Arachidicoccus terrestris: one gene and its partners. The protein of the gene in region 2 interacts with the protein of the main gene of each other region in a pairwise test. Links are inferred from orthologs where the notes say so. Each region holds a gene or a part of one and is shown on either strand. Other genes may lie near its edges.

What was found.
Region 1: the proteins of pepT (region 2) and tpiA interact in binary tests that used the Escherichia coli proteins (3 or more experiments, as listed by UniProt). The link is inferred for Arachidicoccus terrestris from one-to-one orthologs.
Region 3: the proteins of pepT (region 2) and pepE interact in binary tests that used the Escherichia coli proteins (3 or more experiments, as listed by UniProt). The link is inferred for Arachidicoccus terrestris from one-to-one orthologs.

What each region holds. Positions count from the first base shown.
Region 1 is NZ_CP083387.1:2,986,924-2,991,026, reverse strand. What follows is about bases 418-3,229. They hold tpiA (triose-phosphate isomerase), read right to left. Parts: upstream 2,299-3,229; coding sequence 1,537-2,298; downstream 418-1,536. Other genes in these bases: K9M52_RS11645 (putative sugar nucleotidyl transferase), read right to left, coding at 2,366-3,229; K9M52_RS11655 (DUF4153 domain-containing protein), read left to right, coding at 418-1,391. In the rest of the region: more of K9M52_RS11655, read left to right, coding at 1-417; more of K9M52_RS11645, read right to left, coding at 3,230-3,628; K9M52_RS11640 (serine hydrolase domain-containing protein), read left to right, coding at 3,807-4,103. UniProt on the Escherichia coli protein: Involved in the gluconeogenesis. Catalyzes stereospecifically the conversion of dihydroxyacetone phosphate (DHAP) to D-glyceraldehyde-3-phosphate (G3P).
Region 2 is NZ_CP083387.1:3,861,224-3,865,372, reverse strand. What follows is about bases 1,292-4,149. They hold pepT (peptidase T), read right to left. Parts: upstream 3,416-4,149; coding sequence 2,168-3,415; downstream 1,292-2,167. Other genes in these bases: K9M52_RS15065 (UDP-glucose dehydrogenase family protein), read left to right, coding at 3,660-4,149; K9M52_RS15080 (XRE family transcriptional regulator), read left to right, coding at 1,292-1,595. Outside these bases: K9M52_RS15085 (penicillin-binding protein 1A), read left to right, coding at 1-623; more of K9M52_RS15080, read left to right, coding at 828-1,291. UniProt on the Escherichia coli protein: Cleaves the N-terminal amino acid of tripeptides.
Region 3 is NZ_CP083387.1:252,797-256,912, reverse strand. What follows is about bases 853-3,677. They hold pepE (dipeptidase PepE), read right to left. Parts: upstream 2,723-3,677; coding sequence 1,982-2,722; downstream 853-1,981. Other genes in these bases: K9M52_RS00910 (PhoH family protein), read right to left, coding at 3,386-3,677; K9M52_RS00915 (DUF4878 domain-containing protein), read right to left, coding at 2,837-3,352; K9M52_RS00925 (GNAT family N-acetyltransferase), read left to right, coding at 1,459-1,971; K9M52_RS00930 (porin family protein), read right to left, coding at 853-1,223. Outside these bases: lysA (diaminopimelate decarboxylase), read right to left, coding at 1-336; more of K9M52_RS00930, read right to left, coding at 630-852; more of K9M52_RS00910, read right to left, coding at 3,678-4,116. UniProt on the Escherichia coli protein: Hydrolyzes dipeptides containing N-terminal aspartate residues. May play a role in allowing the cell to use peptide aspartate to spare carbon otherwise required for the synthesis of the aspartate family of amino acids.

The DNA of each region.
Region 1 (4,103 bases), 870 kb from region 2 along the record:
TGGCAATAATAAGTCTGGACGGATTTAAAGCATTCAAATCTGATACCGGTTTTTGGGCATTAAGCCTTGCTGTCGGCCTGACGGCGGGTGCATTTACCTATTATGGAGATCCGGGTTCGATGTTTTGTCTGCTTTTGAGTTTTTATGCCCTGGGTGTTTACCTGACGGATCGAAAGTTCCAGATAATCCTATATCCGTTATTGCTGGCCTATAGCTTTGGAACTTTTATTGTACGGATATTCTTCGTGGACAGATGGATTCCCCAACGGAGTCACCTGTTCCGGCCCGATATAGACAAAGAGCCTGAGAGAACTGACAGCAACGTTATTACATCTGATATCTTGTTCACCCCCACGAAACCCAGTCATACAATTTCCTGGGTCCGGACCTGGTTGCTTCCGATAATAATCGCGATCTTTTTTTTGGTGGTTTATATGTTCAGCAGCTCAATGTTCGCAGATGTATTGACTAAGCTGCTCCCTGATCTGGACTTCGGGGTGATATTTGCGCTGTCTCTACTTGGTTTTTTCCTGCTATTCAATTTTATGTATCTGTTACCCATCCCGTGGTTGTATACAATCAATGAAAAAGTACTTGGCTGGGATACCCGGCGCGATGAAACTGCCGGGGAGAATAAACAGACTGCCGCTCACCAAAAAGGGGCTATTATAACGCTTTCATTGCTGATTGCACTGCTGATTCCTTTTCTATTAATCTATGGGTATGAACTCTATCAGGGTATTCACGCAGCGCGCCTCAGTGCAGCCGTTCATGAACAGGTCAATTCTGTCATTCTTTCCATTGTTATGGCTGTAGCAGTTATCATGTATTATATCCGGCCGGATCACCCTAATACTGTCCGTAACAAAAAATCAAGATTATTGCGAAAACTGGCTTACTGCTGGGTTATTTTAAACATTATACTGGTTGTCTCCGCAGCTCTGCATAATACTGTTTATATACAACGCTATGGATTAACCCTGCTCAGAGTGGGCGTGTATATTTTTCTCTTATTATCGATGATCGGGCTTTATTTTACCTATAGAAAAATTAGAGATCATCAAAGTGCCGGTTATCTTGTATCAGTCATGTTTAAAATTATCTTCGGGACCATTATATTGAACAGTACCGTTAATTGGAGCGCGATTGTCACACGGTATGATTTGGCTTATATGGCAACACCAGATATCGCATATTTAAGTAACCTGGACTATAATGTGCATATACTTTACCCCCATTTAAAATCAGATCCCAAATTAAAAAATATTCCCTACCGGGACAGGTATCTGAAATCTTTAAAAGACGAAGTCAAGTTGAATGCCTCATACCCGATTATATCTGCAGCGCTATATTACAAATGCGCGAACAGACAAATACTGCGGGGTCAATAAATAAGTCTGAACGGTGTCAGACCACCAAATAATACCCTCTTAAATCACATGGGGTACTTATGATTATCTTACCGTTTAATCATAAGTACCCCATGTTTCCTAATATCATTAATAAAAAAATCCTCTTTTAATTCAGCCAAGTGTTTTAGCTTAAGGCATCAATAATAGCAACAAAATCGTCTGCCACCAGGGACGCGCCGCCTACAAGGCCTCCGTCAATGTCCGCCTGACCAAAGAGTTCTTTAGCGTTGCCCGGTTTGACGCTACCGCCGTACAGGATCGATATCTGATCCGCTATTTCCTGTCCGTACTTACCAGCCAGATGATCTCTCAGAAATTTCTGGATCTCCTCCGCCTGTTCACTGCTCGCTGTCTTACCGGTGCCGATAGCCCAGATGGGTTCATAAGCGATAATGATCTTGGTTATCTGATCAGCGCTCAGATGAAACAGAGACTGTTCTAACTGTGTGGCCACGAATTCATTTTGTTTACCGCTCTCCCTGATTTCCAGAGATTCGCCCAGGCAGAAGATCGGTGTGACATTACTCGCCAGTGCAATATCTACTTTATCCGCCAGGAACTGATTGGATTCTCCAAAATACTCTCTCCTTTCGGAGTGGCCAATCAAGGTATGATAAACCCCCACAGACTTAAGCATTTCTACGGAAACTTCTCCAGTGTATGCGCCTGAAGTCTTGGAATAGATATTTTGAGCCGAAATATAGACATTTTGTCTGTCGCCTACGATCTCTTTTGCGGCCTGCAAATAAGGAGCAGGAACGGCAAAGATGACGGCATGTCCTTCTCTGACGGAAGTAGATTTAGACAAAATATGACTTAACAGATCCTGGCCTTGTTGCAAGGTCAGATTCATTTTCCAGTTTGCTGCTGCAATTTGTGTACGCATATTCAATTTTTGTTTAATCAATATATAACTGAGATGATGGAATGGGCCTGTGACAGGGTTTTCCCTGTTATCTGGCCTGGCCAAAGATATGATGCAAAATTCGAATTTCCCTATCAGTAAGGGTGCTCCCCTTAAATTTCCTCCATTGCCCGATATGCTGAATGGCTTTTTCCAGCTGATAGGTATCCAGATCATGCCCCGTGCCCCATGAGAAATCCGCCACGAGCCTGGGTGGCATCTGCTGCCCGAAAAGATGGCAACAGAGGCCGATGCTAGAGCCTGTAGTGAGCTGTGTCCCGACGCCCGTGCGGGTATAGTCACCTACCAGTGCCCCAAACTTCAAACCAACTTTTCTGTAGTTTTGCGATGCATAATCATATAACCTTACTTCGCCTGCGGTATTTTTGAGATTACTACCGCCACTTCCGGCCCCGAAATTACACCAGGCTCCGATGATAGAATCGCCTAAATAGCCCTCATGTCCCTTATTGGACCCCTCATGAAAGATAACATTCTTGATTTCCCCTCCTAAGACACAGTCTGCTCCCGTAACAACAGGGCCGTAGATCCGGGTACCCATTTTAATAACGGAACGATCACCTAAATAAAGGGGGCCCCGTAGCATGGAACCTTCCATAACAGAGGCATCTTTTCCAATGCAAATCGGACCGCTTTCTGTATTCAGCAAAGACATTCTGACAATGGCCCCTTCCTTAATGATCACCGGATGATCCCCTGTAATCCGGTTGCTCTTGTCTAGAGGCTGACTTTCTCTGCCGGTCGTCCCCTCCATTATATCTGTAAACGCCGCAACCGACATACGTATGCCGGCCCCCTGCCACTTCAATAATTGCTCCGGTGTACTTAGATAAATATTACCTTCAGGGATAGTCCAGGTGATATTCTGGCCTTCCAGCAGCGCTGCTAAAGCAATATCGGCGTCTGTACTGTTAAAAAGGCAGGTTCTTACCGCTTCGGTAGAAAGGCGCTCTTTTATGCAGACAGCGGCAATCCCATCTGTCTTCTCAACGTTTATTCCTTTCAGCTTAAAACCAACCCCCTTTTTATCCGAATGGTATTTTTTTAGCAAGGTCCTCATCTGGCCTGGATAAGACGCCCCGTGCACAAGTATGTCACCAGGCTCCATGAATGCTGGAATAGTTGTCTGTAAATAATCCTCTGTCAATATATGGATTATTTCTTCGTTATAATGCTGCCACCAGAATGCAAGCTCATACCCGCCCAATTGCAGGTCTGCAACATTTTTGTTTCTGGTCAGAGGATAAAAGCGCTGCCTCAACTGCAGGGTCTCAAATAAGTATATCGCCATATTAGGCATGAAGTTCCGTAATAGGCCTTTATCTGACAAATTTTTCTGCCCGGCCAGACTTGCTGAAAGCGGCACGCTCAAATGCTAAAAAAATCTTATTTTCCGGCCGTGGCGCGGAACTTGTTAACGAGCGAATATATTTCTGTTATTTTTGTCCAACTCAAAAAAATCAATATTTGTGAAAGTACTTTTTCTCTTAATTATATCAGCTAGTTTATTGTTGTCCTGCGGAGCCACCAAGGATAAAAAGCCTAAAAAAGAGAAAAAGGAGCCTGGTATTGTGCTCTATCCAGCTGATTCTTCTTATTTCAGGCCGCTCACAGATGCCGAGAAGAATCATTACAAAAACGAAGTGGAAGCTGCCTACCATAAGATACTGGGACCGTACTTCAATGGAGCCATCCTGGTCGCGAAGAATGGTCAGGTCGTATATGAGGATTACAAGGGTATTGCTGACTTTAGAAAAAAGACCCCT
Region 2 (4,149 bases):
TTACTTCCAGTTCTCTGGTTTCTATGATGGAAGACGTGATTGATTATGGTACCGGCAGAAGAATGGCCCGCTACGATATACCGGGAGATATTGCTGGTAAAACCGGTACCACCAATGACAATAGTGATGCTTGGTTTATTGGGTTTACGCCTCAATTATTAGTAGGTGTATGGACGGGATGCGACAGCCGCTTTATTCGTTTCAATAGCACAGCTATTGGCCAAGGTTCCTCTCTGGCACTTCCGATCTGGGCCTATTTCTTCCAGAAAGCCTATAAGGACAAGGCTGCTGGCTTGAACTCCAGTCAACATTTCAATACCGGCGGTGTTAATCCGGCAGAATCCGTGATTTATGACTGGGCACATGATATTAAAGACAGTACTGATAGCATCCAGAATAACATTTTCAACCAGCCAGGTATTAAACCGCAAGATATTGGACCGGAGAGCGATACAAATATTAATAATACTGATCAAAATGATGTCCCGCTGATAGGCGGAAGTTCTTCAGGTGCAAAAAAGGCACAGCCCAAAGCTGTCATGCCGGCTCCCAAAAAAGAAGAACCTAAAAAAAAGGGAATTTTTAGGCGCATTTTTGGTGGCGGAAAGAATAAAGACAAATAACCGTATTGACCTAAGGATAGAAATAAGAAATCCAGTGATTTATGAGCTCAGCCGTTCTATTTCACTGGATTTTTTGCTATCAAATACGAAAAATAAAATTATTTAGTTTTTTCTTGCAAAAAAACTCCAAATTATTTGGGAGTCTTGCCAATCCTTAGTAAATTGCACTAATCGTATTAGTGTTCACTCTAAAAATTCAAAAACATGACTACATACGCCGGCAAAAACCTGAAATATCTAAGAAAGCTGCGTGGTTGGACACAAGCTCAGATGGCTGATAAACTAGGCATTAAGCGTTCCCTTATCGGCGCCTATGAAGAGAGTCGGGCTGAACCTCGTATTGATGTATTAACGGCTATCGGACAGATATTCAAATTAAGCCTGGATGAGCTTTTTCTGGAAGACTTAGATCAACCGGGAGAGGGTACGTATTTAGACAGAAGACGTGCAATGATGATGGCCAGTACGACAGAAGCAAAGGTACAATTTGTGCCAGTGAAAGCTGCAGCCGGGTACTTAGCGGGTTATGAAGATAATGAGTTTTTAGATGAGCTGAACACTTTTACCCTGCCAATGCTGGCCCCCGGTTTTTACCGCGCTTTTGAAATCGTCGGCGACAGCATGCTTCCTACCCCCAGCGGCAGCGTTGTTGTCGGGGAAAAAGTTGAGCACCTCAATGATGTAAAAAATAATAACGCCTATATTGTTGTTTCCAGATCCAATGGTATCGTTTATAAACGGATAGTACGCAATAACAAAACCAGGGAACAGGTAACCTTAGTCAGCGATAATCCTATTTTTGACCCATATCAACTGGATGCGATTGATATTATGGAGATCTGGAAGGCCCAGATGATCATTACCAAAATTGATAAGCACCAGAGATGGGATGTTGGCCAAATGGCCGGATTGGCAGGTGTTGTAAATAATTTGCAGCAAGAGGTAGCTTCTCTTAAAAAGCAGATCAGTTAAAGTCAGAGCATAGCATAGTATCATAAATAGCATTAAAGATTCAGGCGGGCATCTTATCTTCTTATAAGGATGCCCGCTTTTACTTATAAATACATTGAGCCCGGCTATCGATTCACGCCTCACTTACATAAAACATTGGTTCAAACTACATATTTTATTTAGTTTAAAGGTAGAGACCGCCTTTATGAGACGAAGTCTTCAATCCCCATTTACAGTTACCAAATCCTATGTAACATTTCTCGCAGATAAGATTCAGGTATTCAAAGCTGAAACTAAAGTCCGATCGGCAATTCATTTAATAATAACATTTGGCCTGACGACCAATAGCTATTCATCATCAATGATTCAAGGTACAGTTGATATGAATGTCGTTTTTCATTAATTGGGTTTTACATCAAAGCACAAAAAAGCGCTGATTATCAATATAACCAGTGCTACCAGTGGCCTCGCCAAGAATCGAACTTGGATCTGGAGCTTCGGAAACTCATATACTATCCATTGTACTACGAGGCCTATACCCGATATTCTCTCGGGATGCAAATATAATTGCTAGAATTGTATTTTCAACTGATTTAGGCTTTTTCTTCCCACACTTTTGTCAATTCGACCAAAACGTCCACTGCTTTTTCCATATCTGAAATACCAATCCACTCGTGGCGGCTATGGATAGCCTGCATGCCGGTAAAGATATTTGGACAGGGAAGGCCCATAAAACTAAGCCTGCTGCCATCTGTGCCCCCTCTGATAGGTTCATTGACCACTTCCAATCCTGCGTTCTTGTATGCTATGATGGCATTATCAGCCACCTCCGGATATTGTTGCAGGATTTCCTTCATATTCCGATATTGTTCCTTGACAGCAAAGTCTAGTTTAACACCTGGATATTGCAGGATGATTTCTTCCGCTATCGCCTTGAGTCTGGCCTCATGTTTTGCCAGATTCTCGGTTATGAAGTCTCTCACGATAAAATCAATGGACGCCTCCTCTGCAATCCCTTCTACCTTGACAGGATGCACAAAGCCTTCTCTCCCACTGGTCGTTTCCGGACTGAATTCATTTTTAGGTAAAGCAGCCAGGATTTCTCCTGCAATTTTAAGCGCGTTAACGAGCTTACCTTTCGCATAACCCGGATGTGCAATAACCCCGTGTACCGTGATTTTGGCTCCATCAGCACTGAAAGTTTCATCCTCAAAGCTTCCCAGTTCGCCTCCATCCAATGTGTACCCAAAATCAGCGCCCAGTCTTTTTAAGTCCACCTTTTCGGTACCTCTGCCAGTTTCTTCATCCGGCGTAAACAAAATTTTTACGGTTCCGTGTTTTATCTCTGGGTGGTTGATTAAATAATGAGCCGAATCCATAATAACCGCAACGCCGCTTTTATCGTCTCCGCCTAACAACGTTTTACCGCTAGCCGTAATGATCGATTTACCCAAATGTGTTTTTAAATAAGGATAGTCCGCCATACGGATCACCTGATCCGGATCATCGGGCAGCTGAATATCGCTGCCATCATAATTCTCATGAACAATAGGCCGTACATCTTTTCCAGAACAATCCGGCGCAGTATCCACATGGGAGCAAAAACAAATAACCGGGACTTCTTTATCTGTGTTAGATTCAATTGTCGCATAAACATAGCCATTTTGGTCCATCACCGCATCCTTAATGCCCATTTCCAACAATTCCTTAACCAAGAGCTTGCTAAGATCTTTTTGCTTCTCTGAAGAAGGAAAAGCCGGGTTATCTGGATCGCTTTGTGTATCAATTTTTACATACCGCAAAAACCTGTCTGTCACTGTATATTTATATTGATCTGTCATATTTTACATGATTTGTGCGCAAAGTACAAAAAATAGACTGGTAACGCAACCATGACCTTATTTTTAACCAAATCCTGTACAGTGGAATGCAGATTAGGCTTTTTTTAAAATTTGATAAAGAAGGATGTATTATCTTTCCAGAACTTTTTTAATTCCTGCTACAGAGTTATTTTTAGGCTTTCGACGCCGGATTGGTTTGGGACAATTTGAGCAGGGTTATAATAATAAATTAAAATGCGCATACATGAAAGTAGTAATTGCGGGCTCAGGATATGTGGGATTAGTAACAGGTGCCTGTCTGGCAGATATCGGGGTGGATGTTTGCTGTGTGGATGTCGATCAGCAAAAGATTGACAATCTTCAAAAAGGCATCTTGCCCATATTTGAACCTGGACTGGAAGATATTGTTAACCGTAATGTCAAAAGCAAAAGGCTTCATTTCAGCACTTCCATAGCGGATCATATAAAAGACGCTGGCGCCGTATTTATCGCAGTAGGCACCCCTGCGGGAGAAGATGGCAGCGCCGATATGCAATATGTACTCTCTGTAGCAGATTCGATCGGACAACATCTGGAAGATTATACAGTTGTCGTTACCAAAAGCACTGTGCCGGTCGGGTCTTCAGAAAAGGTCCGGGCTACGATCAACAAAGCGTTAGAAAAAAGAGGGCAGGATATACCCTTTGATGTCGTATCTAATCCAGAGTTTCTAAAAGAAGGGGCGGCCATTAAAG
Region 3 (4,116 bases), 3.6 Mb from region 2 along the record:
GTTGATATTGACCCCCAGATTCTTACCTTCTTCCAGTTCAGAGAAAGCGACACTGTTGGGGGTAAACATAATCTGTTTAGGTTTAAAACCAGCCGCCAGCCCCAGCTTCACTTCGTTGATGCTGACACAATCCAGGTTCGTACCCAGATTCTTCATGAACTTCAGGATATTAATGTTGGTCAGCGCCTTACAGGCATAGAAAAAACGGGTATTGGTTCCTTTAAAGGCGGCCTGCAGCCGGTTAAACTGACCGGCTATCTGCGCTGCATTATAAATGTAGAGCGGTGTGCCGAACTGCCGGGCGATGCCCAGCAACTCCTCATGAGAAAGTGCCATTCAGACAATTGGTTTTAAATGATGAACGATTTTTGTTATAGATTAATAAATAATGCACGAATGTAAGAAACCTCTGGGTTCTATTTAAGGTTTTAGGATAAATCTTTACTGAATCAGCAACAAGGCATCGATAGCTGTAAACCTAATCATTGTTTGTTTACGGCCTAAAAAAACTTCGCGTTGCTATCTTTTGCCAGGTAGCTTTGTTATCGGCAGTGACAGCAAACAAAAAAACGGAGCCGATTGCGTATAAAACTTTGGGCTCCGCTTTTTTGTTTTTAAATGATACCGATTTAAAAAATGACGTAGCCTATACCGAGCTGTATCTGCTGATTTTTCCATTTCGACTGATCTGTTACATCACTGACGTCTCTGGCGTCAGACAGGCCGATATTATAGCGGCCATATACCTTCAGGCTGCCCAGATTTACCTGCGCGCCAAGTGCAATGGCGAAGTCTCCGCTTTTGAAAGCCTCTTTGCCATTTTCAACCAGGCTATTGTCTTTGTTCATTAAAATGCCGAATTGCGGACCTGCCTGTATAGTCAGGATTTGGGCTGGCTTGAAGTTCAGCAAAACGGGGATGCTCAGATAGTTCAGGTGGCCTTTACTTCCTTGTTTCAATACATCGCCCGCATCTACACTCTCCTTCACCTGTGTCTTCGTCTGGTTAAAGAGGACTTCCGGCTGGATACCGAATTTCTCGCCCAGTCCGATTTCTGCAAAAAAACCGGCATGAATGCCAAAATTATAGCCATCTTTGAAAGATTGGCCGTCAATCTTACCCAGTGTCGCACCGGCTTTGACACCAAGGTCCAGCGTTTGCGCCCCTACTCCGGTGGCCAGTAACAGCAGACCTGCTGCCAGAAATAATGTGATCTTCTTCATAAATTTTGTTTTTTTGAACGATCTGCCCCTCAGCGCAGATCTAAAAATAAATACACTATTCAGATACTTGTAATTTGAGACAAAAGTAAGACAATACGATTTAATTTACGTGAAAGAATCGGCAAAACTACTTATGCGTTAGGTGACTGCACACGGGAAATCGTTTTTAAAATAAACAGCGTTTTTGGAACATTTATCGGAACTTTGTCGATGTAAATAAAATTGTTGAAATCCTATGGATGCAACTTATTACATACGTGAAACAACGAAGGAAGACCTGCCGGCCATCCTGGAAATCATGAATGAGGCTATTTGTAATACAACCGCTATTTATGATGAGGAACCCAGAAGCTTAGACTATGTACACCACTGGCTGGAAATGCAGAAAGAGGAGGGGATGCCGGTTTTTAGTTGCCTCCATAATAATTATACGGTAGGGTATGCCACTTACGGAAGGTTCAGGCCGAAATATGGCTACCGGTTTACGGTCGAACATTCGGTGTATGTAGACGAATTTCACAGAGGGGAAGGCGTAGGCCAACTGTTACTTACTGCGTTGATTGAACGGGCCTGCGCGGACGGACTGCATCGGATGATTGCCGGTATCGATGCTGATAATTCCGGTAGCATCCGTTTTCATGAAAAAAACGGATTTGTCAACGTCGGGCATTTAAAGGAAGTCGGCTATAAGTTCGGCCGCTTCTTAGATCTGGTTTTCTTGCAACTGGATCTGCCGGTGGGCAAGTGAAGCGGTCAGCTTATTTTTGGAAATTGAGCAGACTGCCGGGCTCAAGATCATACGGAAGTTTATCCTTTTCAAAAATTGTTGCAGGGGCAGCGCCTGCCAGCATCACTTCTGTACCGTTTACCTGTATCCAGCTACCCTCCGGCAGCCCTACGACCGGCATACTGTTTTGTGTCAGAAATTCTGCGATCCTGGTTTCCCTGGTTTCTCCCATATGATGCGCTGCCATCCTTCCGGATATAAAGTGCGGATTGATATTGAATGGGACAAGACCCATTGTTTCAAAAGAAGGAGGATAGACGATGGGCATATCATTAGTGGTACCCATGGTCAGGCCACCTATATTGGCCCCTGCACTTGTTCCCAGATAAGGCGTGCCGCCCAGGACACTGGCTTTGATCGCACTGATCAAACCCAACTCATGTAACTGCTTCACCAGCAAAAACGTATTACCGCCCCCTGTAAAGATCGCCTCTGCCTCATGAATGGCTGTCAGCGGATCAGCGGCGGCCGCCAGATTGTCGACTTCAATAGAAAGGGTCCGGAAAAAAACGGCTGCGCTGGCGGTATACTCTTGATGTGATATGCCACCTGGCCTGGCGAAAGGCACAAACAGTAAACGTCTGATCCCGGCAAAATGTTTTTCCAATGTGGGTTTCAGGTATTGCAGGTAAGTTTGCCCCGAGAGCGTAGAAGTGCTGCCCAGGATAATCCTTGGGATAGAAGTCGGCGTCGTAACTGGTGTATTTGACATGGGATAAAATTAACAGATATTCATCAATAAAACCGTCCCGTTAATGTAAGATACATCTTTCATTAACGGGACGGTCATTGTTTTTCTGCGTTGTGTATGTTGAACGCAGTCGGGTTATTTACTTAAAGAATCCTGCATAGGAGCGCCGGCAGCAGTATCTGCGGCAGCACCCATGTCTCCAGCACCCTGGCCCTGCATAGCAGCGCCATAGCTTTCCATTACTTTTTTGATAGTGGCTTCCATATCGATCTTCCACTCACCACCTATTTTTTTCAGTACATAGGTATCTGTTGACTCTTTACGGCCCATAATTTCTTTTTTCAGGGTCGTTTTAACGTCAACAGTCGCTGTAGTGTCATTTTCGATCTTTTCGTTGGAAGCGGTGATTACTGCCTCATCCAAAATAGCTTTCAAAGAATCCGGGGTCGGATTGGCTTTTGTCATCTCTGCGCCTTGGTCCAGCATCGGTTGATCTTTTGCTGTCACCAGAGCCTTCCCTTTGGTAAAATCATTATGCAGCATAGCGCTGGCAAAGTCTTTTGCCACATCAGAAGGAGAGGTGGTTGATTTACAAGAATACACAGTCGCCGCCAACATAAAAAGGGCACCCAGCCAGATAGATTTTTTCATTACAATTTAGATTTTCTTTTGAACCTGCAAAGATTATGCATTTTTTTCTTTTGTAGCGTTTTTATGGTTGAAAAAATGCTGTTCGCCCGATTCTACTTCATCTGCATGGTTATAGGCTTTAATAATCTGTTTGACCAGGCGGTGTCTCACCACATCCTCTTCATTGAGCTCAATATGGGCAATTCCGTCAATTTTACGCAAGATAGAGACGGCCTTCCAGAGTCCACTGCGTTGATTCTTAGGGAGATCTATCTGTGTGGGGTCTCCTGTGATGATCGCCTTTGCATTGGCACCTATACGCGTTAAAAACATCTTAAGCTGCAAATCATTGGCGTTTTGGGACTCATCCAGGATAATAAAGGCATTATCCAGGGTTCTGCCCCTCATATAGGCCAAAGGTGCAATTTCGATTGTTCTGTTACTCATATAATAGCCGAGCTTGTCTGCCGGTATCATATCATCCAGTGCGTCATACAGGGGCCTCAGATAGGGATCAATCTTCTCCTTGAGGTCACCTGGCAGAAATCCCAGGCTTTCACCGGCTTCTACCGCTGGACGTGTCAAAATGATCTTTTTAACAATTTTGTTTTTGAGTGCCCTGACTGCAATCGCGACTGCAGTATATGTTTTACCGGTACCGGCAGGCCCGATAGCAAATACAATATCGTTGGCATCGGCTGCCTTGACCATCATTTTCTGGTTGGTGGTACGCGCCCGGATGGTCTTGCCATTGGGGCCGAATACCAGAACGTCATTGGGGTGCT